3 regions of the Scandinavium manionii genome follow, and region 1 is predicted to be linked to each of the others. Evidence: predicted binding sites of a transcription regulator. Region 1 holds the regulator's gene; each other region holds the start of a gene.
What was found. Region 1 encodes PurR, which represses purine synthesis genes. Its sites were predicted from a motif close to CANGCAAACGTTTGCNTG; they were not measured.
Positions count from the first base shown of each region.

Region 2: MUU51_RS21375 (nucleoside-specific channel-forming protein Tsx) is a predicted target of PurR. The motif match lies at 3,655-3,672, and genes of this name have one in related genera.
Region 3: gcvT (glycine cleavage system aminomethyltransferase GcvT) is a predicted target of PurR. The motif match lies at 6,759-6,776, and genes of this name have one in related genera.

Region 1 covers NZ_JALIGC010000032.1:78,776-86,843, reverse strand. Annotated here, with positions in the region: gene punC (purine nucleoside transporter PunC) at 256-1,455, opposite strand; gene punR (DNA-binding transcriptional activator PunR) at 1,563-2,474, shown strand; gene purR (HTH-type transcriptional repressor PurR) at 2,493-3,518, opposite strand; gene cydH (cytochrome bd-I oxidase subunit CydH) at 3,811-3,900, shown strand; gene MUU51_RS03495 (MFS transporter) at 4,071-5,237, shown strand; gene sodB (superoxide dismutase [Fe]) at 5,272-5,853, opposite strand; gene MUU51_RS03485 (C40 family peptidase) at 5,974-6,789, opposite strand; gene MUU51_RS03480 (Grx4 family monothiol glutaredoxin) at 7,128-7,478, shown strand; gene rnt (ribonuclease T) at 7,522-8,068, opposite strand, start outside.
Region 2 covers NZ_JALIGC010000040.1:762,411-770,478, forward strand. Annotated here, with positions in the region: gene thiL (thiamine-phosphate kinase) at 1-192, opposite strand, end outside; gene nusB (transcription antitermination factor NusB) at 261-680, opposite strand; gene ribH (6,7-dimethyl-8-ribityllumazine synthase) at 702-1,172, opposite strand; gene ribD (bifunctional diaminohydroxyphosphoribosylaminopyrimidine deaminase/5-amino-6-(5-phosphoribosylamino)uracil reductase RibD) at 1,259-2,362, opposite strand; gene nrdR (transcriptional regulator NrdR) at 2,366-2,815, opposite strand; gene MUU51_RS21370 (SadB/YajI family lipoprotein) at 2,960-3,502, shown strand; gene MUU51_RS21375 (nucleoside-specific channel-forming protein Tsx) at 3,811-4,704, shown strand; gene MUU51_RS21380 (M24 family metallopeptidase) at 4,761-6,155, opposite strand; gene secF (protein translocase subunit SecF) at 6,268-7,239, opposite strand; gene secD (protein translocase subunit SecD) at 7,250-8,068, opposite strand, start outside.
Region 3 covers NZ_JALIGC010000036.1:15,027-23,094, forward strand. Annotated here, with positions in the region: gene MUU51_RS07935 (6-phospho-beta-glucosidase) at 1-1,184, shown strand, start outside; gene MUU51_RS07940 (SDR family oxidoreductase) at 1,273-2,016, opposite strand; gene gcvP (aminomethyl-transferring glycine dehydrogenase) at 2,076-4,949, opposite strand; gene gcvH (glycine cleavage system protein GcvH) at 5,162-5,548, opposite strand; gene gcvT (glycine cleavage system aminomethyltransferase GcvT) at 5,576-6,670, opposite strand; gene ubiI (FAD-dependent 2-octaprenylphenol hydroxylase) at 7,090-8,068, opposite strand, start outside.

The DNA of each region.
Region 1 (8,068 bases):
AGACGTTTTTTTGGTTGTGTGAGAACTCTCACGGTATATCCGTGAGTCTGCTATCCGACGTAGAACAGAGGAAGGGAGATAACCCTTGCCGAAAGGCCTTCCGTGGTTAATCGGGGGAGATCCGTTCCCCCGTTAATCGCTAATATTTATCGTATTTATGTGTTACCGAAATCAGTATAGGCCGCAAAAATGAGTGATTCAATAAAAAATTCTTAGCAAACTAATGACTGAGTTATTACATAGTCGCTAACGATACTATGCGTGTGATTCTTCAGTTGAACCTGCGTTTTCATCACGTTGTGCAACAAACTGCATCCGGTAACCCCAGCCTGCCAGAACCACGGTGGCCAGCATCACGCTGGTGGTGGTCAGGAGCGGAGTGGAAATCAGGGTGGAAACCACCAGGCTTGCCAGGAAACACAAACCCAACTGCAGCGTGTTTTGCATCGCTGCTGCCCGACCCGTGGCGTGTGGGAATGGGCGCAGTGCCTGAGCCACAACGATTGGGTATATCGCGCCGTTGGCCATTGCCATCAGACAGAAAGGGATCAGCAGGGTGGTTAGTGAACTGCCTGCGGTCAGACCGACAGCAAAGGTGCCCGCTACGCTCACGGCAAAGGCCAGCAGCAGCCATGGCAGCATCTGTTGACCTTCCCATTTTTGCAGGGCGGCACGACAGCCGTAGCCCCCGATAAGGAAAGCGATGGTCTGCGGCACATAGCTCAGGCCAATCACCGTCGGGCCGTAACCCATGGCGCTCAGAATAAACGGCGAGCCGGTCAGCCACGCGAAGAAGCTGGCGGAGCAGGCGGCGTAAATCAGTACGTTGCCGCGATAATCTTTCGAGCGCAAAAGCGTCAGGAAGGTCAGGGGCTGCTCTTCCTTATGCACGATGCGCACCGGTTTTTGCAGACGCAGCGCAGGCAGCATCAGCAGCAGCGTAATGCCAAACAGAGTGGCAAAAATTGCCTGCCATTCGAAATGATGCAGGATCCAGCTGCCGAGCAGCGGTGCCAGAGCCGGGGATAGTCCAACCAGCGGCATGATAGTCGCGAAGATACGATTGGTGCGCTGAGCCGGATAATAATCGGTGACCATCGCCTGCCAGGTAACGGTAGCGGCGCAAACGCCGACCGCCTGCACAAAGCGCAGCACCAGCAGCAGGGTAGCATCACGGACCCACAGCATCCCCAGACAGCCAACGGCGAATATCGCCAGGCCGGTCAGCAGAATAGGTTTACGACCGTAACGGTCAGACAGCGGGCCCCACATCAGCTGAGCGAGGGCAAAACCGGCCAGGAACAGGCTAAGGCTGGCGCTGACGGCGGCGGCAGGGGTTTGTAAATCGGTTTGAATGGCGGAAAATGCGGGCAGATACATATCGGTTGCCAGAAAACCGAGTACGCTCAGGCCAGCCAGCCAGCACAAAAATCCTTTCCCAGGTTGTTTATTCATTTTCTTTCTCGTTGCAGGTGTCGATGGCAGCAGAGTGTAGGGAGTGCAACTTCGCTTGTGAAACGCTAATATTTGTCTGGTGAGTTCAAATTTTTTGCAGGCAACCTATGTGGTCAGAATATTCTCTTGAAGTCGTGGACGCTGTAGCGCGTAACGGGAGCTTCAGCGCAGCCGCGCAGGAGTTGCACCGTGTGCCTTCTGCGATCAGCTATACCGTACGTCAGCTAGAGGAATGGTTGGCGGTTCCGCTGTTTGAACGACGCCATCGAGACGTGGAATTAACCCCCGCAGGTGCCTGGTTTTTGAAAGAGGGGCGCTCTGTTATCAAAAAAATGCAGATCACCCGTCAGCAGTGTCAGCAAATCGCCAACGGCTGGCGCGGCAATTTGGCCATCGCGGTGGACAATATTGTGCGTCCGGAACGCACCCGGCAGATGATTGTCGATTTCTATCGCCACTTTAAGGATGTCGAACTGTGCGTATTCCAGGAAGTGTTCAACGGCGTGTGGGATGCGTTATCCGACGGGCGCGTGGAGCTGGCTATTGGGGCCACCCAGGCGATCCCGGTCGGTGGACGTTACGCGTTTCGCGATATGGGGATGCTGAGCTGGAACTGCGTGGTGTCGAGTCAACATCCGCTGGCGCAGATGCCCGGCCCGCTCAGCGATGATGTGTTGCGCAACTGGTCGGCGCTGGTGCAGGAAGATACCTCGCGATCGTTGCCGAAACGCATCACCTGGCTGCTGGATAATCAAAAACGGATTGTGGTGCCGGACTGGGAATCTTCCGCGACCTGTCTTTCAGCCGGGCTGTGTGCTGGAATGGTGCCCACGCATTTTGCCCGTCCGTATATCGACAGCGGTGAATGGGTGGTGCTGGAGCTGGAAAATCCGTTCCCGGATGCGGCATGCTGCCTGACCTGGCAACAAAATGACATGTCACCGGCGCTGAGCTGGCTGCTGGAGTATTTGGGGGACAGTGAAACGTTGAATAAAGAGTGGTTACAGGAGCCGGAATAACCGGCTCCTGAGAGATCATTAACGGCGGTAGTCGCGGAACGGACCGTCGGCAACCGAGCGGCGCTCGATCAGGCGCGGGTGCACTTCAATAGACTGCGACTCTTCACGCTTATTGACAATACGATCCAGCAGCATATCGAAGGCCGCTTCACCCAGCGAATCCTTCGGCTGATGGATAGTGGTCAGGGCAGGGGTAAAGAAGCGCGCATTGCGCACGTTATCGTAGCCAATGACTGAAATATCCTGTGGAACGCGCAGGCCCATTTCGTCTGCGGCGCACAAGGCACCCATCGCCATAATGTCACCGCCGCAGAACACGGCGGTCGGGCGTGGCTGTTGCGCAAGAATTTTCTGCATGGCGCGATAGCCAGATTCAGGCTCGAAATCACCCTGCACAATCCAGTTTTCAGGCACGTTGATTTGCGCTTCTTCCATGGCTTTCATGAAACCTGCCAGACGTCCGGCGCCAGTGTTACGCTCCATCGGGCCAGGAATGACGCCGATTTCGCGATGACCGCGTTCGACCAGATAGCGTCCGGCAATATAGCCACCCTGGAAAGCGTTATCATTTACCGAGTCGGTAAAATCAGCTTTAGATTCGCCCCAATCCATCACCACCATCGGGATGTGACGGTACTCTTCCAGCATCTCGAGCACCGACTGCGGGTATTCAGAACACATCACCAGCAGGCCATCGACGCGCTTTTGCGCCATCATTGAAAGATAGGCGCGCTGTTTTTCCAGGTTGTTCCAGGCGTTACCCAGGATCAGGGTATAGCCTTTCTCGAAGCAGTTTTTCTCAACGGCTTCAATGATTTCAGCAAAATAGGCGGCTTCGCTGCTGGTTGCCAGCAGGCCGATTGTTTTGGTGTGATTCACCTTCAGGCTACGCGCTACGGCGCTAGGAGAGTAGTGCAGCTCTTTAATGGCCGCCCACACCGCGTTGCGGGTCTCTTCCGCCACGAAACGCGTTTTGTTAATTACATGTGACACTGTTGTAGTGGAAACGTTTGCGCGCTTCGCTACATCTTTAATAGTTGCCATTCGTTCTCACTCCAGACCCTTTCCTTACGCCTGTTTACCAACACGAAAACGTTTGCCTTTACACACCCTTAACACAATTCAATTGAATTGCAGTACGCCGGGATACAGACAGGACGACAGGAGGGGGTCAATGGCTGGTACGCTTTTAAATTAGCGTGGAATTTTGTCTGATTCTGAGGCAAAGGGAAAGAGAAAAATCGCTATGAGCTTAAAACCAGGAAGATTTTTGCGTACAGTTGTGCAAAAATGAGCAAGCTCACTTTTGTTGTGGGGATTAAAAGGAGAAAAATTGATGAGTACCGACCTTAAGCTCTCTCTGATGACGACCGTGATTGCGCTGGCCGTGATTGTTGCCGCCGGTCTGACCGCCGTCCTGCATTGATTTATACGGAGGGAGAGTTCTCTTCCTCCGCCTCATCTTCCTGCCGATTGTTACCAGATTTGCAAAAAACTTTTGCCATTTTGTTTACTTCTGTTTTTTTGTGATTGATGTCATGCTTTTGACTTCTGCTGTTGCACCATCCCAGACGGATGGCTTACCGGAGTCGTTACATGAAAATCAATTTTCCCCTGCTGGCGTTGGCAATCGGGGCGTTTGCCATCGGGACCACGGAATTCTCGCCAATGGGCTTGCTGCCCGTTATCGCTAAAGGCGTCGATGTCTCTATCCCTGCCGCCGGGATGCTGATCAGCGCCTATGCCATTGGTGTGATGGTTGGTGCGCCGTTGATGACGTTGCTGCTTTCACATCGCGCGCGCCGTAATGCGCTCATTTTCCTGATGGCCATTTTCACGCTCGGCAACGTACTGTCGGCTATCGCGCCGGATTACACCACGCTGCTGCTGTCGCGCATTATCACCAGTCTTAATCACGGGGCCTTCTTCGGCCTCGGCTCGGTGGTGGCTGCCAGCGTAGTGCCTAAGCACAAGCAGGCCAGCGCGGTGGCGACCATGTTTATGGGGCTGACGATCGCTAATATCGGCGGCGTTCCGGCGGCGACCTGGCTCGGTGAAACCATCGGCTGGCGGATGTCGTTCCTCGCGACGGCCGGACTTGGCCTGGTAGCGATGGTTAGCCTGTGGTTCTCCTTGCCGAAGGGCAGCAGCGGTGAACGCCCTGACGTGAAAAAGGAACTGTCGGTTCTGGTGCGTCCGCAGGTGCTGACGGCGTTGTTGACGACCGTGCTCGGAGCCGGGGCGATGTTCACGCTCTACACCTATATTTCGCCGGTGCTGCACACCATTACCCATGCGACACCGCTGTTCGTCACCGCCATGCTGGTGCTGATTGGTATCGGTTTCTCTCTGGGTAACTATCTGGGCGGCAAGTTTGCTGACCGCTCCGTGACCGCCACGCTGAAAGGCTTCCTGACACTGCTGATCGTTATCATGGCGTCTATCCCGTGGCTTGCGCAAAACGAAATCGGCGCGGCGGTGAGCATGGTTATCTGGGGTGCGGCGACCTTCGCGGTGGTCCCTCCGCTGCAAATGCGCGTGATGCGTGTGGCACATGAAGCGCCGGGCCTGTCATCATCGGTCAATATCGGGGCGTTTAATCTGGGCAATGCGCTGGGCGCGGCCGCGGGCGGGGCGGTTATCTCAGGAGGCCTGGGGTACAGCTTTGTGCCAGTGATGGGGGCGATAATTGCCGGTGTTGCGTTGCTGGTGGTGCTGATGACTGGGCGTCGTCAGTCAGAAGAAGTCTTTACCAGTCATTGATAACATGCCCGGCGGGAAACCACCGGGCCAGAAATTATGCCGACAGGTTCTTCGCGACAAATTCCCAATTTACCAGCGCCCAGAAATGCTCGAGATAGTTCGGGCGGGCGTTACGGTAGTCAATGTAGTAGGCATGTTCCCATACATCTACGGTCAGCAGCGGTTTGGCGTCAGTCGTTAACGGGGTACCCGCGTTAGACGTAGAAACGATAGCCAGTTTGCCGTCTGCATTTTTCACAAGCCAGGTCCAGCCAGCGCCGAAGTTTTTAACAGCGGCATCGGTGAACTGCGCTTTAAAGTCAGCAAAGCTGCCGAAGCTCGCGTTGATAGCGGCTGCGACGTCACCGGTTGGCTCGCCACCGGCGTTTGGTGCCAGGCAGTTCCAGTAAAACGTGTGGTTCCACACCTGTGCAGCATTGTTGAAAACGCCCGCTTCGGAAGTGCGAACGATCTCTTCAAGCGTTTTGCCCTCAAACGCAGTGCCTTTGATCAGATTGTTCAGGTTGGTGATATACGTTTGGTGATGTTTGCCGTAGTGGTATTCCAGCGTTTCTACGGAGATGTGTGGCGCCAGGGCGTCTTTTGCATACGGTAATGCAGGTAATTCGAATGACATTGCTTATTCTCCCTATTATTTTATGACTCAATAACCATGCATTGAGTATGGATAGGGTAGCAAATTAAAAGATGTGGCTAAAGAAGAACTTACCCTGTCGATAGATCGACAGGGCAGGGATCAGCGAATTGTTTTAGGCGTCATCACGCGCCGTGCGCCAACGTAGTGATTCGCCCAGTAATCTTCGCTCAGAGAGGTAATCTGGATATCGCGGCCGGTGCGCGGGGACTGAATAAATTTACCATTGCCAACGTAAACGCCTACGTGATCGGCAGTGCCACGACCGCGGGTACGGAAGAACACCAGATCGCCGCTTTGCAGCTCACCCCGGTTAACAGACCGCGCATCACGCAGGTGATACATTTCATTCGCGGTGCGAGGAATACGGAATTTCACCAGATCTTTGTACGCGTAGTAAACCAGACCGCTGCAATCGAAACCGGTGCGCGGCGAAGTGCCACCCCAACGGTATGGTTTGCCAATCTGGCCCATCAATTTATTCATCGCCGTTTTTTGTGCTTTCTGCACGCGCGCTTTGTGTGCATCTGCAATGGTTAACGGTTTCACGTCTTCGCTAACGCATTTCTTTTTATGGCCTTTACGCACGCTGCATTTCTGCGCCATTTTAACGGAGGCGGTTTTCAGCGCGGGGCTATGAATTTTGCGGGTGGAGGCGGTTTTACTGACGGCGGATGTTTTTTTACTTTTGGCGGTCGTTGTTTTCTTAAGGGTACTGGTTTTCTTTTTGCTGGAGGTTTTGGCCGTTGATTTGGTTTTGCTGCTGGTCGTTTTCTTTTTACGGTCTGCTTTCGCCTGGTGGGATTTTTGCGATGCAGATGTACGCGCCTGTTCGGATGCGTGGGACAAAGGCGTAATGGACAACGATATAAACAGCAAAGCACAGAGCGTGATCGAGACTTTATTTATCCGCGCCACTGAGCATTCCTCTGTTAAGCAGGCAAACGGTCATGCCTGGGTATGATTGACAAAACGAATCGATTCTAAAGCATAAAAACATTAATTGTTAATAGTGTTTTTGTATCTGATGCACAGTTTCGTTAGCGACTGCAAAAAAATGCGTCAAACTGGACATAACATGCTCGGAAAATGCTCATGTTTACGCGGGGCAGGCCGATAAAGGCATATTTTTAAGGCAACTTCAAAACGTCAGAGGTAAAATGCATTATCGTGAACAAAATGTTATTTTCTGACAGCCGTCGTTGACGTTACACTTAGCGACTACAGCCATAAAAAGAAGTTTAAGGAAGCAAGATATGAGTACGACTCTTGAGAAAATCCAGACCCAAATCGCCGAGAACCCAATCCTTCTGTATATGAAGGGTTCCCCGAAACTGCCAAGCTGCGGTTTCTCTGCTCAGGCGGTTCAGGCACTCTCTGCCTGTGGCGAACGTTTCGCTTATGTTGATATTCTGCAAAACCCGGATATCCGCGCTGAGCTGCCAAAATATGCAAACTGGCCGACCTTCCCACAGCTGTGGATTGACGGTGAGCTGGTTGGCGGCTGTGACATCCTGATTGAGATGTACCAGCGTGGCGAACTGCAACAACTGATCAAAGAGACGGCTGCTAAGTACAAAGACGACGAGCAGAGCAGCGCTGAGTAAGTTTTTGACTGGCAATAAAAAAGCGACCCTCGGTCGCTTTTTTTTATTCTTCGCTTTCGCCTTCTGGCAACGGTAACGGCCAGCCGCCCAGGCGTTTCCAGCGGTTGACGATTTCGCAAAACAGCTGCGCCGTCTGTTCGGTATCGTACAAAGCGGAGTGCGCTTTATTGCCGTCAAATTCCATTCCTGCAGCCAGGCAGGCTTTCGACAACACGGTTTGCCCCAGTGCCAGCCCGCTCAGGGCGGCGGTATCAAAAGTCACAAACGGGTGGAACGGATTGCGTTTCAGCCCGGCGCGCTCAGAGGCGGCCATCATAAAGCTGTGATCGAACGTGGCGTTGTGCGCCACCATGATTGCCCGATTGCACTCCTGATCCTTCATGCCTTTACGTATTTCTTTATAGATGGCGTGCAGGGCGTCGTATTCGCTGACGGCACCGCGCGCAGGGTCATTAGGATCAATGCCATTAAACGCCAACGCTTCCGGGACCAGATTCGCGCCTTCAAACGGTTCAACATGGAAATGCAGTGTGCTGTCCGGCATCAACCAGCCGTCTTCGTCCATTTTTAACGTCACGGCGGCGACTTCC
Region 2 (8,068 bases), on a different contig from region 1:
TAAATCGGCAGGATTGATATCCGGAAGGAAATGAATGCCCGACACCAAAGTGTCAGTACTGATCGCGAGAGTTTGTTTTTCAGGAATATTGAGCAGTGCGCAGTCGTCACCGATTCCGGTTTCAACATCAAGACGGGAACTTCTTACACGATCAAAATAACGGGCAATCAGGGAGAATTCGCCACATGCCATACGTTATGCCTCGGCAGAGAAAAGAGAAGGCCGGAGAGAACGTGAAACCGCTTTCTCCGGCCTGCAGATTACTTTTTGCGGGGACGAATTGCCGGAGCTGCTTTATCCAGCACGCCGTTAACGAACTTATGGCTGTCTTCGGCACCGAAGGTTTTTGCCAGTTCAATAGCTTCGTTGATGGCCACTTTGTACGGCACATCATCACGCTTCGCCAGCTCAAACAGCGCGATGCGCAGCACGGCTTTCTCTACCTGACCCAGTTCATCCAGCAGACGGGACAGATACGGTTTCATCAGGCCGTCGAGATACGCGCTGTTGGTCGCCACTCCGGTCAGCAGTTCACGGAAGTACACGACGTCGACGTCTTTCACGTCCTGTTCCGCCAGGAACTGATATTCAACATCAGAGATGTCGTTTTTAGACAACTGCCAGGAGTAAAGCGCCTGGACAGCACACTCACGGGCGCGGCGACGAGCAGCAGGTTTCACGGAATTCCCCTTACAAAAAAATCAGGCCTTGATAGCCTTCAATACATTGATCATTTCAAGCGCGGTCAATGCAGCTTCTGCACCTTTGTTACCGGCCTTGGTGCCAGCACGTTCGATGGCTTGTTCGATGCTTTCGGTGGTCAGAACCCCAAAAGCGACCGGGATTTCGCTGTCGTGCGCAACCTGCGCCAGACCATTGCTTGCTCCACCGGCCACGTATTCAAAGTGAGCAGTACCGCCACGGATAACAGTGCCGAGCGCGATCACTGCGTCGTATTTACCGGTTTTCGCCAGTGCACCGGCTGCCAGCGGCAGTTCGTATGCGCCAGGAACCCAAACGACGGTGATGTTCTCATCTTTCATCTGACCAATACGCTTCAGGGCGTCAATCGCACCTTCCAGCAGGCTGTCATTGATGAAGTTATTGAAACGCGCAATAGTGATGGCAACGCGAGCGTCCGGGGCAGCAACGTTAGCTTCGATAATGTTCATACATTTCCTTTTGGGATTCGACTTACCCCGAGGGGGGCGGATTTTATCATAATTATTCGCGTACGGCTTCCCTATTTAGGGCTGCTTCACGCGGGTATTAAATGCAAACAGAGATCCGGGCCGACCGGGCGTATCTCGCTGAAACTAAATTGGGGGGCGTCGGCCAGTTTCTCAAGCCCTGGCAGCACACATAAACCGCGCGCATCACTGCCTAACAGTTTAGGCGCAACGTAGACAATCAGCTCATCAACCAGACCTGCCTGCAACAATGCGCCGGCAAACGTTGGGCCAGCTTCCACCCATAGACTGTTAATTTGCTGTTTACCCAATTGCATCATCAGCAGAACTAAATCCAGATGACCGTTATGTTCTGGCACGTTCAGGTTGCGCACATTGTCCGGCCATTCACGGGTATCGTCTTTGCAGCGCGCAAACAGGATCTCGCCCGGTTGCTGCACGATGCGGTGTTCCGGCGTCACGCGGTTCTGACGGTCGATAACAATGCGCAGCGGCTGACGCAGATTTTCCTGCGGATAATGCGCCTGCACATCGGCACTCAGTTCTTCCCAACGCACGGTGAGTGCAGGATCGTCGGCCAGCACCGTGGCATCGGTGGTCAAAATGGCGTGGCTTTCCGCACGAAGACGCTGCACATCGCGGCGCGCCTGCGGCGAGGTAATCCATTGGCTTTCACCGCTGGCCATCGCCGTGCGGCCATCCAGCGACGCGCCGAGCTTCAGCCGTATATACGGGAAACCGGTACGCATCCGCTTAAGGAAACCCTTATTCAGCGCTTCCGCTTCGCTCATCATCAGCCCGTGGCTAACGATAATGCCTTCCTGCTGCAAACGGTACAGCCCGCGCCCCGCAACCTGCGGATTAGGATCCTGCATCGCGGCAACCACGCGGCTGACGCCCGCGGTAATGAGTGCCTCACAGCACGGCGGCGTACGGCCATGGTGACTGCATGGTTCGAGGGTAACATATGCCGTTGCCCCTTTCGCTTTCTCGCCCGCCATGCGCAGGGCGTGGACTTCGGCGTGCGGTTCACCCGCGCGATAGTGCGCGCCTTCGCCGACGATTTCCCCGTCTTTCACGATGACGCAGCCAACGCGTGGATTCGGATGCGTCGTGAAGCGCCCCTGATTCGCCAGCTTCAGCGCACGGGCCATGTACATTTCGTCAAGCATCGATCAGTCCTGTAAACGGGCGATCTCTTCGCCAAATTCTTTGATGTCTTCGAAACTGCGATAGACCGAAGCAAAGCGGATATAGGCCACTTTATCGAGCTTTTTCAGCTGTTCCATTACCAGATTACCGATTTGCTTGCTCGGCACTTCACGTTCGCCGGTGGCACGCAGCTGCGATTTAATGTGGTTAACAGCCATTTCGACATCATCAGAGCTGACCGGGCGCTTTTCCAGCGCTTTTTGTAAGCCGCTGCGCAGTTTGTCTTCGTTAAACGGTTCGCGGACGTCGTTACTTTTCACCACCCGCGGCATCACCAGTTCGGCCACTTCGAAGGTTGTAAAACGTTCATTACACACCAGGCACTGACGGCGACGGCGCACTGAAGAACCTTCTCCTACCAGACGGGAGTCGATCACTTTGGTATCTACGGCTAAACAAAATGGGCAATGCATGGCGCGTCCTGACGAAGATAAATAACATATTCCTATTTTACCACGACCCACCCCACGGCGTCATTTTGAGACAATCCCCCGATGGCTTCCAGGACGATACTGCTACCATTGACTTCAGACAGAACCTCGAAAGGACACCTAACGATGACACGACGTTTAGTACGAATTCTGGCGCTGGGCAGCCTGTTTACCCTTAGCGCCTGCGCACAGCAGCACGAAGTACATCAGATGCAGCAGAGCGTCACCGCGCTCAATAAAGATATGACCAAGCTGAATCAGGAAACCGTGAAGATAACCCAGCAAAACACCCTGAATGCGAAATCCGCAAGCGGTGTGTATCTGTTACCGGGGTCGAATACGCCAGCCCGCCTGGAAAGCCAGATTGGTACGCTGAGAATGTCGCTGATTAACATCGCGCAAAACGCCGACGGTATGCGCGCCACGCTGCGTATTCAGGGCGAATCCAACGATCCGCTTCCCGCGTTCAGCGGCACCGTCGAATGGGGCCTGATTCAGGGCACAACTGACAACTATCAGGAAGTGAATGTTAAAAACCAGCTGATCAACGCTCCTGCCAGCGTCCTCGCACCGAGCGATGTGGATATTCCACTTCAGCTCAGTGGCACGGATCCTAAGCAGCCCGTTTTCGTGCGCATTCACGATATTCAGCCCGCCAGCGTTCAGTAATTTCTTAACACCGGATAGCGACGGTTATCCGGTTTTCATCCCCCTTTTTCATCACCCTTCAACATGCACCGCAATCTTTGCTGTTTTTCAGAAATCCCTGGAAACATTTGAGAGAATCCGTACAATCCCCGCCGATAATGTACGCAAACGTGAACGCAATCGATTACGTACTTGAGAAAACTGTGAAACACCACATATTTTTGTGAGCAATGATTCTTATAATAGGCCTCGCAGAAAACAGTTACATTTAGAAACGCCCAAGCGGTTCTTTTCACTCCCCGAAAGGGATTTCAACAAGTGGCATCATGATGAAAAAAACATTACTTGCAGCCGGTGCAGTGCTCGCGCTTTCTTCGACTTTCACGGCAAACGCAGCCGAAACGACCAAACCAGAGTATGTCTCTGACTGGTGGCATCAGAGCGTCAACGTGGTAGGTAGCTACCACACCCGCTTTGGGCCGAAAATAAATAATGACGTTTACCTGGAATATGAAGCGTTCGCCAAGAAAGATTGGTTCGACTTCTACGGCTATATCGATATCCCAAAAACCTTCGGTGCGGGTAACGGTAACGACAAAGGCATTTGGGATGACGGTTCTCGCATGTTCATGGAGATTGAACCGCGCTTCTCTATCGACAAGCTGACTGGCACCAGCCTGGCTTTCGGTCCGTTTAAAGAATGGTACTTCGCCAACAACTATATCTACGATATGGGTGCGCACGGTGACGATGCAAGTAAGCAGAACACCTGGTATATGGGTCTGGGTACCGATATCGACACCGGTCTGCCAATGAGCCTGTCCCTGAACGTGTATGCTAAATACCAGTGGCAGAACTACGGTGCCGCGAACGAAAATGAGTGGGACGGCTACCGCTTCAAGGTCAAATACTTCGTACCGATTACTACCCTGTGGGGCGGTAACCTGAGCTACATCGGTTTCACCAACTTTGACTGGGGTTCAGACCTGGGTGACGAAGACTTCCGTGACCTGAACGGCAAGAAAGCGCGTACCAATAACTCCATCGCCTCCAGCCACATTCTGGCGCTGAACTACGATCACTGGCACTACTCGGTGGTTGCACGTTACTGGCACAACGGCGGTCAGTGGAACGATGATGCAAGCCTGAACTTCGGTGACGGTAACTTCAACGTCCGCTCTACCGGTTGGGGTGGCTACCTGGTTGTCGGGTATAACTTCTGATAATCAGCGTTAAGCGATAAAGCCCGGCGGCGCAGGCTTGCCGGGCATTTGAAGATTCATGGCTTACACGACAACGCACTTGTAGGGTCCAGCAACCACGGCCGCAAATATCCCACGGTATTTGATAACGGCAATACCCACTCGGGTAAACGAATCCCGACCTCTTTTTCAATAAAAGCCCGTCTCGCCTGCACCCTCGCCCACAGCTGCGGATATTCCGCCGCCAATTGCTGACGCAACGATTCATCCGCCAGCGCCACCGTGTCTTCGATGCTTGCCCCTGCATATCCCGCCCGGGAAGGAATAATATCGATTTGCAGCAGCATGCCGCTGGCAAGTGGAATGTCAGAGCCCGCAGACACCGGCGAACACAGCCATTCTTCATCCGCCACAAGATGCCCCGGATTAAGATGCCAGTGATATTCAGACTTCGGCAGCACATCTTCAATCAGCTGGTACAACTCACCGCCGGTCATGCCCGGACGAATGTTTTCCAGCCACGCGACCACCGCGCGGAAATACGGAATCGCGACGACATCCAGATAATCGCTAACCGCATCCGGCAACTGCCCGGCATTTTCGACCACGTAGGCCGCACGACTGCTGAGCCCACCTTTAAAACTGGTGGTCAACGAAAATTTATCCCCCAGTTGCACCGTTTTATCACCCGGATAAAGATTCGCATGGGCGAAACGATCGCCAGTGGCAGCGATGGACACCACGTTGTGCGGCTGGCCATCGGCGGCGAGCAGGCTGGCAATCTCCTTTTCCGTTTTGCCCGGTGCGACCGCATTCAGCGCCCGAAGTATCGCCGTTGAAGCCAGATTGGCCCCGTATTCATAATGCGCTAACTCATTGGCATTATTGATAACCCGAGCGCCATACGCCGGGGAAATAAACACGCCGGTGGCATTGCGCAGTTCTGCCCTGGGCGCAGCCTCACGGACTGCATCAACGATAAACGACGGGATATCGAACAGCTGCCGCGTGTTGTCGTTTATGCCAGTGAACAGCTTCCAGCCCGCCAGACCCAGTGTTTTATCCCCGATAATACCGGCATGTTGCAGAACCTCGTGCAGGGGCTGAACCGTGTCCATTGGCTGATTCGGCAGAGAGAACCACGGCGCATGCAGCACGTGGTTTTTCAGCCGCGCGTGCGGCGCCAGCTTGAGGTTTTCGTTGCCGAGAACCAGCCCCGCCTCGCCATCCTGATGCAACACCAGCAGCGCCTCTTCAAAGCGCGGAATAAAGCCAGTGAGATATTCAAAGTTTCCGCCGTGCTCTTTGTCGGCGTAAACAATCAGCGTGTCTAACCCCTGTTGGCGCATCCGGTCCAGCACGCGCGCTTTACGCCCGGCAAGCGTGGCGTCATTTAGGGTAACGGAAGGCAGATTCGTCCAGCACGGTGGCTGAGGCATGGGCTGCAGTGAAACGAGGGGCGCAGTGGTCATTTCTGTAGTGTCCTTTAAACAGAGATTATCTGTTCACCCTACCGGAAACGCGGATTTTTGACATAAAAAAATCCCGGCCATTTGACCGGGATTCGATTTTGCAGTGCAGAACTTACGGCAGAATATTAGGCTGATCGGCGCCTTCTTTTTCCACTTTCTGCTGCAGCAGGTGCTCGCGACGCATCCCGAGTTTCAGCGCCAGCGCAGATGCTACGTAGATGGACGATGCCGTACCGATGGATACACCGATAAGCATGGTCAGCGAGAAGCCTTTCAGCATCGCACCACCGAACAGGAACAGCATCAGGATAACCATCAAGGTGGTACCGGATGTGATCAACGTACGGTGCAGCGTCTGGGTCAGGGACACGTTAAAGATTTCGTAAGGCGTACCGCGACGAATTTTGCGGAAGTTTTCACGAATACGGTCCGATACCACGATGCTGTCGTTCAGCGAGTAGCCGATAACCGACATCAGTGACGCAACGATGGTCAAATCGACTTCAATCTGGAACAGCGACAGAATGCCCATGGTGATCACCACGTCGTGCGCCAGCGAGATAACCACACCCGCCGCCAGACGCCACTCGAAGCGGAATCCGACGTACACGAGGATAGAGATAAGCGCCACCAGCAGCGCCATTGCGCCGTTAGTTGCCAGGTCAGCGCCGACGCTTGGCCCCACAAACTCAATACGCTTAACAGCAGCATGTTGGTTAGTGGTTTCGTTAATCACGCTCAACACCTTGCTGCCCAACTCCTGACCGCCAGTTTCCCCTTTGGCCGGTGGCATACGCACCATGATGTCGCGGCTGCTGCCGAAGTTCTGCAGCAGTGGATCGGCAAAGCCTGCTTTTTCCAGCGCGTCACGCATCTGGTCCATATCGGCCGGTTGTTCGAGGCTGATTTCAATGACAGTACCGCCAGTGAAATCCAGACCCCAGTTAAAACCACGGACGCCGATAATGATGATGGAAGCCACCAGCAGCAGGCCAGAGATGCCAAAGGCCCAGTAGTCCCAGCGCATAAAGTCATGGACTTTACGGCCGTGGTTCAATTGTTCAACAGTATATTCCTGTGCCACAACGCACTCCTCAGATAGACAGCTTGTTGATGCGTTTGCCGCCGTACAACAGGTTTACGATGGCACGGGTGCCGACGATCGCGGTAAACATGGAAGTCGCCACACCGATACCGGTCGTGATAGCGAAGCCTTTAATAGCGCCAGTACCGACCGCGTACAGGATGATAACTTTGATAAGCGTGGTAACGTTCGCATCGAAAATCGAGCTAAACGCGCCGCGATAACCTTCGTCAATCGCCTGCTGAATGGAACGTCCGTTGCTGATTTCTTCCTTAATACGTTCGTTAATCAATACGTTGGCGTCGACCGCCACCGCAAGGGTTAACACGATACCCGCAATCCCCGGCATGGTCAGCGTGGCCCCCGGCAGCAGCGACATGATACCGACAATCATTACCAGGTTCATAATCAGCGCGGAAGTCGCGATCAAGCCAAACTTCTTATAGAAGAAGATCATGAAGATGATAGAGATAGCCAGACCCGCCAGACACGCTTCCAGACCTTGCTGAATATTCTGCATACCCAGAGTTGGACCGATGGTGCGTTCTTCAACAATCTGAATCGGAGCAATCAGCGCACCGGCACGCAGCAGCAGCGAGAGTTGACGCGCTTCGTTAGGGTTGCTGATACCGGTAATACGGAAGCTGTTACCGAGGCGGGACTGGATGTTGGCGATGTTAATCACCTCTTCCTCTTTCACCAGAACGGCACGGCCTTTCGCGTCTTTCTTACCGCTGTCTTTGTACTCCACGAACAGGGTGGCCATCGGTTTACCGATGTTATCCTTGGTGAAGTTAGACATGATGTTGCCACCTGCGCTATCGAGCGA
Region 3 (8,068 bases), on a different contig from region 1:
AATGCTTCCGCACCTCGATTGCCTGGACCCGAATCTTCCCGAAAGGCGACGAGACTCAGCCGAATGAAGAAGGGCTGAAATTCTACGACGACATGTTCGACGAGTTGCTCAAATACAACATCGAACCGGTAATCACCCTTTCCCACTTCGAGATGCCGCTGCATCTGGTGCAGGAATACGGCGGCTGGACTAACCGTAAAGTGGTTGATTTCTTTGTGCGTTTTTCCGAAGTGGTGTTCGAGCGATATAAGAGCAAGGTCAAATACTGGATGACCTTCAACGAAATCAATAACCAGCGCAACTGGCGTGCGCCATTGTTCGGCTACTGCTGCTCCGGCGTGGTGTATACCGAACACGACAACCCGGAAGAAGTGATGTATCAGGTGTTGCATCACCAGTTCATTGCCAGCGCGCTGGCGGTTAAAGCGGCTCGTGAAATTAACCCGGAAATGCAGGTGGGTTGCATGCTGGCGATGGTGCCGCTGTATCCATTCTCCTGCAAACCGGATGACATAATGTTTGCCCAGGAATCCATGCGCGAGCGCTACGTCTTTACTGATGTCCAGCTACGCGGCTATTACCCGACTTATGTGCTCAATGAATGGGAACGACGTGGATTTAACATTGCCATGGAAGATGGCGATGCGGAGATCCTGCGCGATGGCACCTGCGCGTACCTCGGTTTTAGCTACTACATGACCAACGCGGTGAAAGCAGAAGGCGGCAGCGGTGATGCGATTTCAGGCTTCGAAGGCAGCGTGCCAAACCCGCACGTCAAAGCCTCCGACTGGGGCTGGCAGATTGACCCGGTTGGCCTGCGTTACGCAATGTGCGAGCTGTATGAACGTTATCAGAAGCCGCTGTTTATCGTTGAAAACGGTTTTGGCGCGTATGACAAAGTCGAAGAAGACGGCAGTATTAATGATGATTACCGTATTGATTATCTGCGGGCGCACGTAGAAGAGATGATGAAGGCTGTGACGCACGACGGCGTGGACCTGATGGGCTACACCCCATGGGGCTGCATTGATTGCGTCTCCTTCACCACCGGCCAGTACAGCAAACGCTACGGCTTCATTTATGTGAACAAGCATGATGACGGTACTGGCGATATGGCGCGTTCGCGTAAGAAGAGCTTTAACTGGTATAAAGAAGTGATTGCGAGTAACGGCGAGAAACTGTAATTGCATCCTTGCCCGGTGGCGCTTCGCTGACCGGGCCTACTGGGATTGCAGGCCCTGCAAGCAACGCGTCGCCGGGCGAAATCCAACGCTATCTCCCACCCGCGATATCCATAAAACTCCCGGTCACATACGACGCTTTGGCGCTCAACAGCCAGACAATCGCCTGGGCCACTTCTTCGGGCTGGCCGCCGCGCAGCATCGGCAATGCTGATTTTACGCGATCCACGCGTCCTGGCTCACCGCCGGATGCATGCATTTCGGTATAAATAAGCCCTGGACGCACACAGTTTACGCGAATACCTTGCGCCGCCACTTCCAGCGCCAGCCCGGTAGTGAGCGAGTCGACCGCCCCTTTTGACGCCGCGTAGTCAATGTATTCGAAAGGCGCGCCCAGCCGCGACGCAGCAGAAGAAACGTTAACGATCGCCCCGCCCTTTCCGCCGTGTTTATGCGACATACGCTTCACCGCTTCGCGGCTGCAAAGGAAATACCCGGTGACGTTGGTCGCCAGCACGTGATTAATTCGCTCGGCGGTCAGATTTTCGATGGTGCTCTGCTGAAACAAAATCCCGGCGTTATTCACCAGTGCCGTCAATGGCTCACCTTCTCTGTCGAGCGCCTCAAATAGCGACATCACCTGCGTTTCATCGCTGATGTCCGCGCGCACGGCGAACGCTTTTCCGCCCTTTTCGATAATCTCGTTCACCACCTGCGTGGCGGCGTTGACGTTATGGTGGTAGTTCACCGCGACGGTGTAGCCTTCCTGCGCCAGTTGTAACGCTGTCGCTTTGCCAATTCCCCGGCTAGCGCCAGTGACCAGTGCAATACCCATGCTATTCTCCCAAAGGAAAGGGCGCCTAAGCGCCCTTGAAAGATAGATTATTCAGTTAATTACTGATATTCGCTCATCGGCACACACGAGCAGAACAGGTTGCGGTCACCGTAGACGTCATCGAGACGTTTCACGGTTGGCCAGTACTTGTTCGCCATGCCTGCCGGGAACACCGCCACTTCACGGCTGTAACCGTGGTTCCACTCCGCTACCAGCTCATTCTGGGTGTGCGGCGCGTTCACCAGTGGGTTATCTTCCAGCGGCCATTCACCCTGATGGACCTGGCTGATTTCATTACGGATAGCCAGCATCGCATCAATAAAGCGGTCAAGTTCGACTTTGCTTTCCGATTCCGTTGGCTCAACCATCAGCGTGCCCGCTACCGGGAAGGACATGGTCGGCGCATGGAATCCGTAGTCGATCAGACGCTTAGCAATATCCAGCTCGCTGATGCCGGTCTCTTCTTTCAGTGGACGAATATCGAGAATGCATTCGTGTGCTACGCGGCCATCGCGTCCGGTATACAGCACCGGATACGCATCTTGCAGGCGGGTCGCAATGTAGTTGGCGTTAAGAATCGCCACCTGGCTTGCCTGCTTAAGACCTTGCGCACCCATCATGCGGATGTACATCCAGCTGATTGGCAGAATTGATGCGCTACCGAACGGTGCCGCGGAAACCGCGCCCTGACGGGTCAGCATGCCTTCGATTTGTACCACGCTGTGGCCTGGTACGAACGGTGCCAGATGCGCTTTCACGCCAATCGGCCCCATGCCTGGGCCGCCGCCACCGTGCGGGATGCAGAAGGTTTTGTGCAGGTTGAGATGTGACACGTCCGCGCCGATAAAGCCCGGCGAGGTGATGCCCACTTGGGCATTCATGTTGGCACCATCGAGGTACACCTGGCCGCCAAACTGATGCACGATTTCGCAGACTTCGCGGATGGTTTCTTCGTACACGCCGTGAGTGGACGGGTAGGTCACCATGATGCAGGACAGGTTTTCGCCCGCCTGCTCCGCCTTCTCACGCAGGTCAGCCAGGTCAATGTTACCCTGTTTGTCGCAGGCCACGACCACGACCTGCATGCCCGCCATTTGCGCGGAAGCCGGGTTGGTGCCGTGGGCTGAACTTGGGATCAGACAGATATCGCGATGCCCATCGTTGCGGCTTTCGTGGTAATGACGAATCGCCAGCAGGCCTGCGTATTCACCCTGCGCGCCAGAATTCGGCTGCATGCACAGTGCGTCGTATCCGGTCAGTTTCACCAGCCAGTCGGATAACTGGTTGATCATCTGATGATAGCCTTCAGCCTGATCTGCCGGGCAGAACGGGTGCAGTTCAGCAAATTCCGGCCAGGTGATCGGGATCATTTCCGCTGCGGCGTTGAGTTTCATGGTACAGGATCCCAGCGGGATCATCGCCTGATTCAGCGCCAGATCTTTACGCTCCAGGGAGTGCATGTAGCGCATCATCTCGGTTTCGCTGTGGTAGCGGTTGAACACCGGATGGGTCAGGATGTCGTCTTCACGCAGCATCGCCTGCGGAATAGAGCGGCTGTCGTGCGCCACGTCTTTATCCAGGCTGTCGATGTTCAGGCCGTGATCGTCACCCACGATAACGGTCAGCAGCGCCAACACGTCTTCGCGAGTGGTGGTTTCATCCAGCGTGATTCCAACCGCGTGATGAATGTCGCTGCGCAAGTTGATTTCTGCGGCTTCTGCACGGGCCAGTACGGCGGCTTTGTCGGCGACTTCAACGCACAGAGTGTCGAAGAAGTGTTCGTGACGCAGCTTCAGGCCTTTCTGTTGCAGGCCGGTCGCCAGGATATCGGTAAGGCGGTGTATACGCCCGGCAATACGCTTCAGGCCCACCGGGCCGTGGAACACAGCATACAGACTGGCGATGTTGGCCAGCAGCACCTGAGAGGTACAGATGTTGGAGTTCGCTTTCTCGCGGCGGATGTGCTGCTCGCGGGTCTGCATCGCCATGCGCAGCGCGGTGTTACCGGCGGCGTCTTTCGACACACCAATAATACGGCCCGGCATGGAGCGTTTGAATTCATCTTTTGCCGCAAAGAAGGCTGCATGTGGGCCGCCGTAGCCCATCGGCACGCCGAAACGCTGAGCGGAGCCAAACACGATATCTGCGCCCTGCTTGCCCGGCGCGGTCAGCAGGACCAGCGCCATAAAATCGGCAGCAACGCTGACAACCACTTTGCGTGCTTTCAGCTCGTTAATCACCGGGCTGTAATCATGTACTTCACCGGTGGTACCGACCTGCTGCAACAGCACGCCGAACACATCCTGATGGTCGAGCGCTTTTTCAGCGTCGTCGACAATCACTTCAAAACCAAAGGTTTCAGCACGGGTGCGTACCACGTCCAGGGTCTGCGGATGAATATCAGCAGCCACGAAGAAACGGTTGGCGTTTTTCAGTTTGCTGACGCGTTTAGCCATCGCCATTGCTTCCGCCGCGGCGGTGGCTTCGTCGAGCAGTGATGCAGAGGCGATATCCAGTCCGGTCAGGTCAAGCGTGACAGTCTGGAAGTTCAGCAGTGCTTCCAGTCGGCCCTGTGAAACTTCCGGCTGATAAGGCGTGTAGGCGGTGTACCAGCCCGGATTTTCCAGCATGTTGCGCTGAATAACCGGCGGCAGCTGCACGGCGGTGTAGCCCATGCCAATGTAAGACTTAAAGCGCTTGTTGCGGCTAGCGATGCCTTTCAGCTCGGCCAGTGCGGCGAATTCGGTGGTCGCGTCACCCACCTGCGGTGGCGTCGCGAGCTGAATATCCTGCGGCACAATCTGGCCGGTCAGCGCGTCTAACGACTCTGCGCCAACGGTATTCAGCATTTCCTGTTGCTGCTGCGCATCTGGGCCAATATGTCGGTCGATGAATGCGCCGCGGTGTTCAAGCTGGCTTAAGGTCTGTGTCATGAGCGATGGTTCCTGAAACGTGCAGTGAATCGGTAATGTCTTAACTAACATGCCCGGTGGCGCTGTCGCTTACCGGGCCTACACTATGAATCCGCAAATATTTCGCGTAGTGGGAAGGCGGCGACGCAGCAAATCCCCAGGAGCTTACATGAGTAAGTGACTGGGGTGCGCGAGGAAGCCAACGCCCCCACAACGTGAAATATGAAGCGTATTTAATCGTCTAACAGCGCTTCGTACGCGGTGGCATCCAGCAGAGCGGCAACTTCTGCTTCATCGCTGGCTTTGATTTTGAAGATCCAGCCGTCGGTATACGGCTCGCTGTTAACCAGCTCTGGGGAATCGCTCAGCGCGTCGTTGACGGCCACGATTTCGCCACTGATAGGTGCATAGATATCAGAAGCCGCTTTTACGGATTCCGCTACCGCGCAGTCATCGCCAGCGTCAACGGTTTTGCCCACTTCTGGCAGGTCAACAAACACCATGTCGCCCAGCAGTTCTTGCGCATGCTCGGTGATACCTACGGTGTAAGAGCCATCGGCTTCTTTGCGCAGCCATTCGTGTTCTTTGCTGTATTTCAGTTCTGCAGGTACATTGCTCATTAAAATTTCTCCAGAAAAAATAATCGATTACACGACGGCTTTGCCGGCGCGTACAAATACAGGCTTGGTGACGGTGACGGGCATTTCGCGGTTACGGATTTGAACCACCGCCGTTTCACCGATACCCGCAGGCACGCGAGCCAGCGCAATGCTGTAGCCCAGCGTTGGCGAGAACGTGCCGCTGGTGATCACGCCTTCGCGCTGATTGCCCTGCGCATCGGTAAAGCGCACCGGCAGTTCGCCACGCAGAACGCCTTTCTCGGTCATCACCAGGCCAACAAGTTGTTCAGTGCCGTGCTCACGCTGAGCTTCCAGCGCTTCTCGGCCAATGAAGTCACGGTCTGTAGGTTCCCAGGCAATGGTCCAGCCCATATTGGCCGCCAGCGGAGAAACGCCTTCGTCCATCTCCTGACCGTACAGATTCATCCCCGCTTCCAGACGCAGCGTGTCACGCGCGCCCAGACCGCAAGGCTTAACGCCGGTTTCGACCAGCGCATGCCAGAAGTCTGCCGCTTTCTCATTCGGCAGTGCAATTTCATAACCCGCTTCGCCGGTGTAACCGGTGGTCGCCACAAACAGGTCACCTGCCTGCACGCCGAAGAACGGCTTCATGCCTTCTACCGCGCTGCGCTGCTCATCGTTGAACAGGCTGGCAGCTTTAGCTTGCGCATCCGGGCCCTGTACCGCAATCAGCGACAGATCGTCACGCACGGTGATGTCGATGCCGTACGGCTCAGCGTGTTGGCTAATCCAGGCAAGGTCTTTTTCACGGGTGGCGGAGTTGACGACGAGGCGGAAATAATCTTCGGTGAGGAAATAGACAATCAGGTCATCAATGACCCCGGCGGATGCGTTGAGCATGCCGGTGTAGAGTGCCTTGCCGGGCCTGGTCAGTTTGGCAACGTCATTGGCCAGCAAGTAGCGCAGAAATTCACGGGTACGGCTGCCGCGCAGGTCGACGATGGTCATGTGTGAGACATCGAACATTCCGGCGCTGGTGCGTACCGCGTGGTGCTCATCAATCTGCGAGCCATAATGCAGCGGCATCATCCAGCCATGGAAGTCCACCATGCGTGCGCCACACAGCGTGTGTTGTTCATACAAAGGCGTCTGTTGAGCCATCTTGTCCTCATTGAATAAGCGGGGCTACAGGTGCTTTGCGGACTCAGAAGTCGCCGCAAAGCCCAGCGCCGATACCGCTCAGGGCACCGACGCAAACGTTCTCTTTCGTCTGACGTTACCACCGAAAACCGTGGTAAACCATAAGGCAAAGCAATCCATCAGATTAGCTTATGACCAGAATGCGCGAAAAACTCTACAGAACGATCGACTGGCTTTCTGCGACTAATGCCACATAAAATTAACAATACTGTTCAGGATTTGGTGATAAATGATATTTCACGTGGGAAATTGGGCTGATTTTTCGTAAGGGAATTTTTGTAACATTAATAAAACTAATGCGAAAAAAGCAGTGAGATTAGATTATTTCAAACGAGGGAAACACACCCGACAAGACTGCCGGGTGAGGAAGTGTGATCGACTTAACGCAGCCAGCCTGGAAGATCGTTCAGACCCATCGCCTGACGAATAAGCTGAGGTTTTACCCCTGGCAGCGTGTCGGCCAGTTTCAGGCCGATATCGCGGAACAGTTTCTTCGCCGGATTGACTCCGGCAAACAGTTCGCGGAAGCCCTGCATACCCGCCAGCATTAATGCGGCACTGTGCTTGCGACTGCGCTCGTAGCGGCGCAGATAGAAGTGCTGGCCGAAATCTTTCCCCTGCGCGTGCAGACGGCGAGTTTCGTCGATCAGTTCTGCGGCATCCATAAAGCCGAGGTTTACCCCCTGCCCGGCCAGCGGATGAATGGTGTGCGCCGCATCACCCACCAGTGCCAGACGATGCGCGGCAAACTGGCGGGCATAGCGCCCGGTTAGCGGGAACACCTGCCGCTCGCTTGCCACTTCACACAGACCCAGACGGTTATCAAAAGCCACGTTCAGCGCCTGATTGAATGTCGCGTCGTCGGCCTGCTGCATTTTCGCGGCGTCTTCCGGCGCTAACGACCAGACGATGGAGCACAGATGCGGGTCGCTTAATGGCAGAAACGCCAGAATGCCTTCGCCGTGAAACGCCTGGCGCGCCACCGCCTGATGCGGTTCGGCGGTGCGAATAGTCGCCACCAGCGCGTGATGGCGATAATCCCAGGAGGTCAGCGGAATATCCGCTTTGCCACGAAGCCAGGAGTTCGCACCATCCGCGCCAATCACCAGGCGCGCAGTCAGCATGTTGCCGTCTTTCAGCGTCAAAAAGGCCTCGTTTTCGCCCCATGCCACCTGCGCCAGTTCGGCGGGTGCCATCAGCGTGACGTCTTTACAGCGTTCCGCTTTTTTCCACAGCGCATGATGGATCACGCCATTTTCGATGATGTGCCCTAAATGGCTATAGCCGAGACTTGCATCATCAAACGCGATGCGCCCAAAGCTGTCTTTATCCCACACTTCCATGCCGTGATAGCAGCTG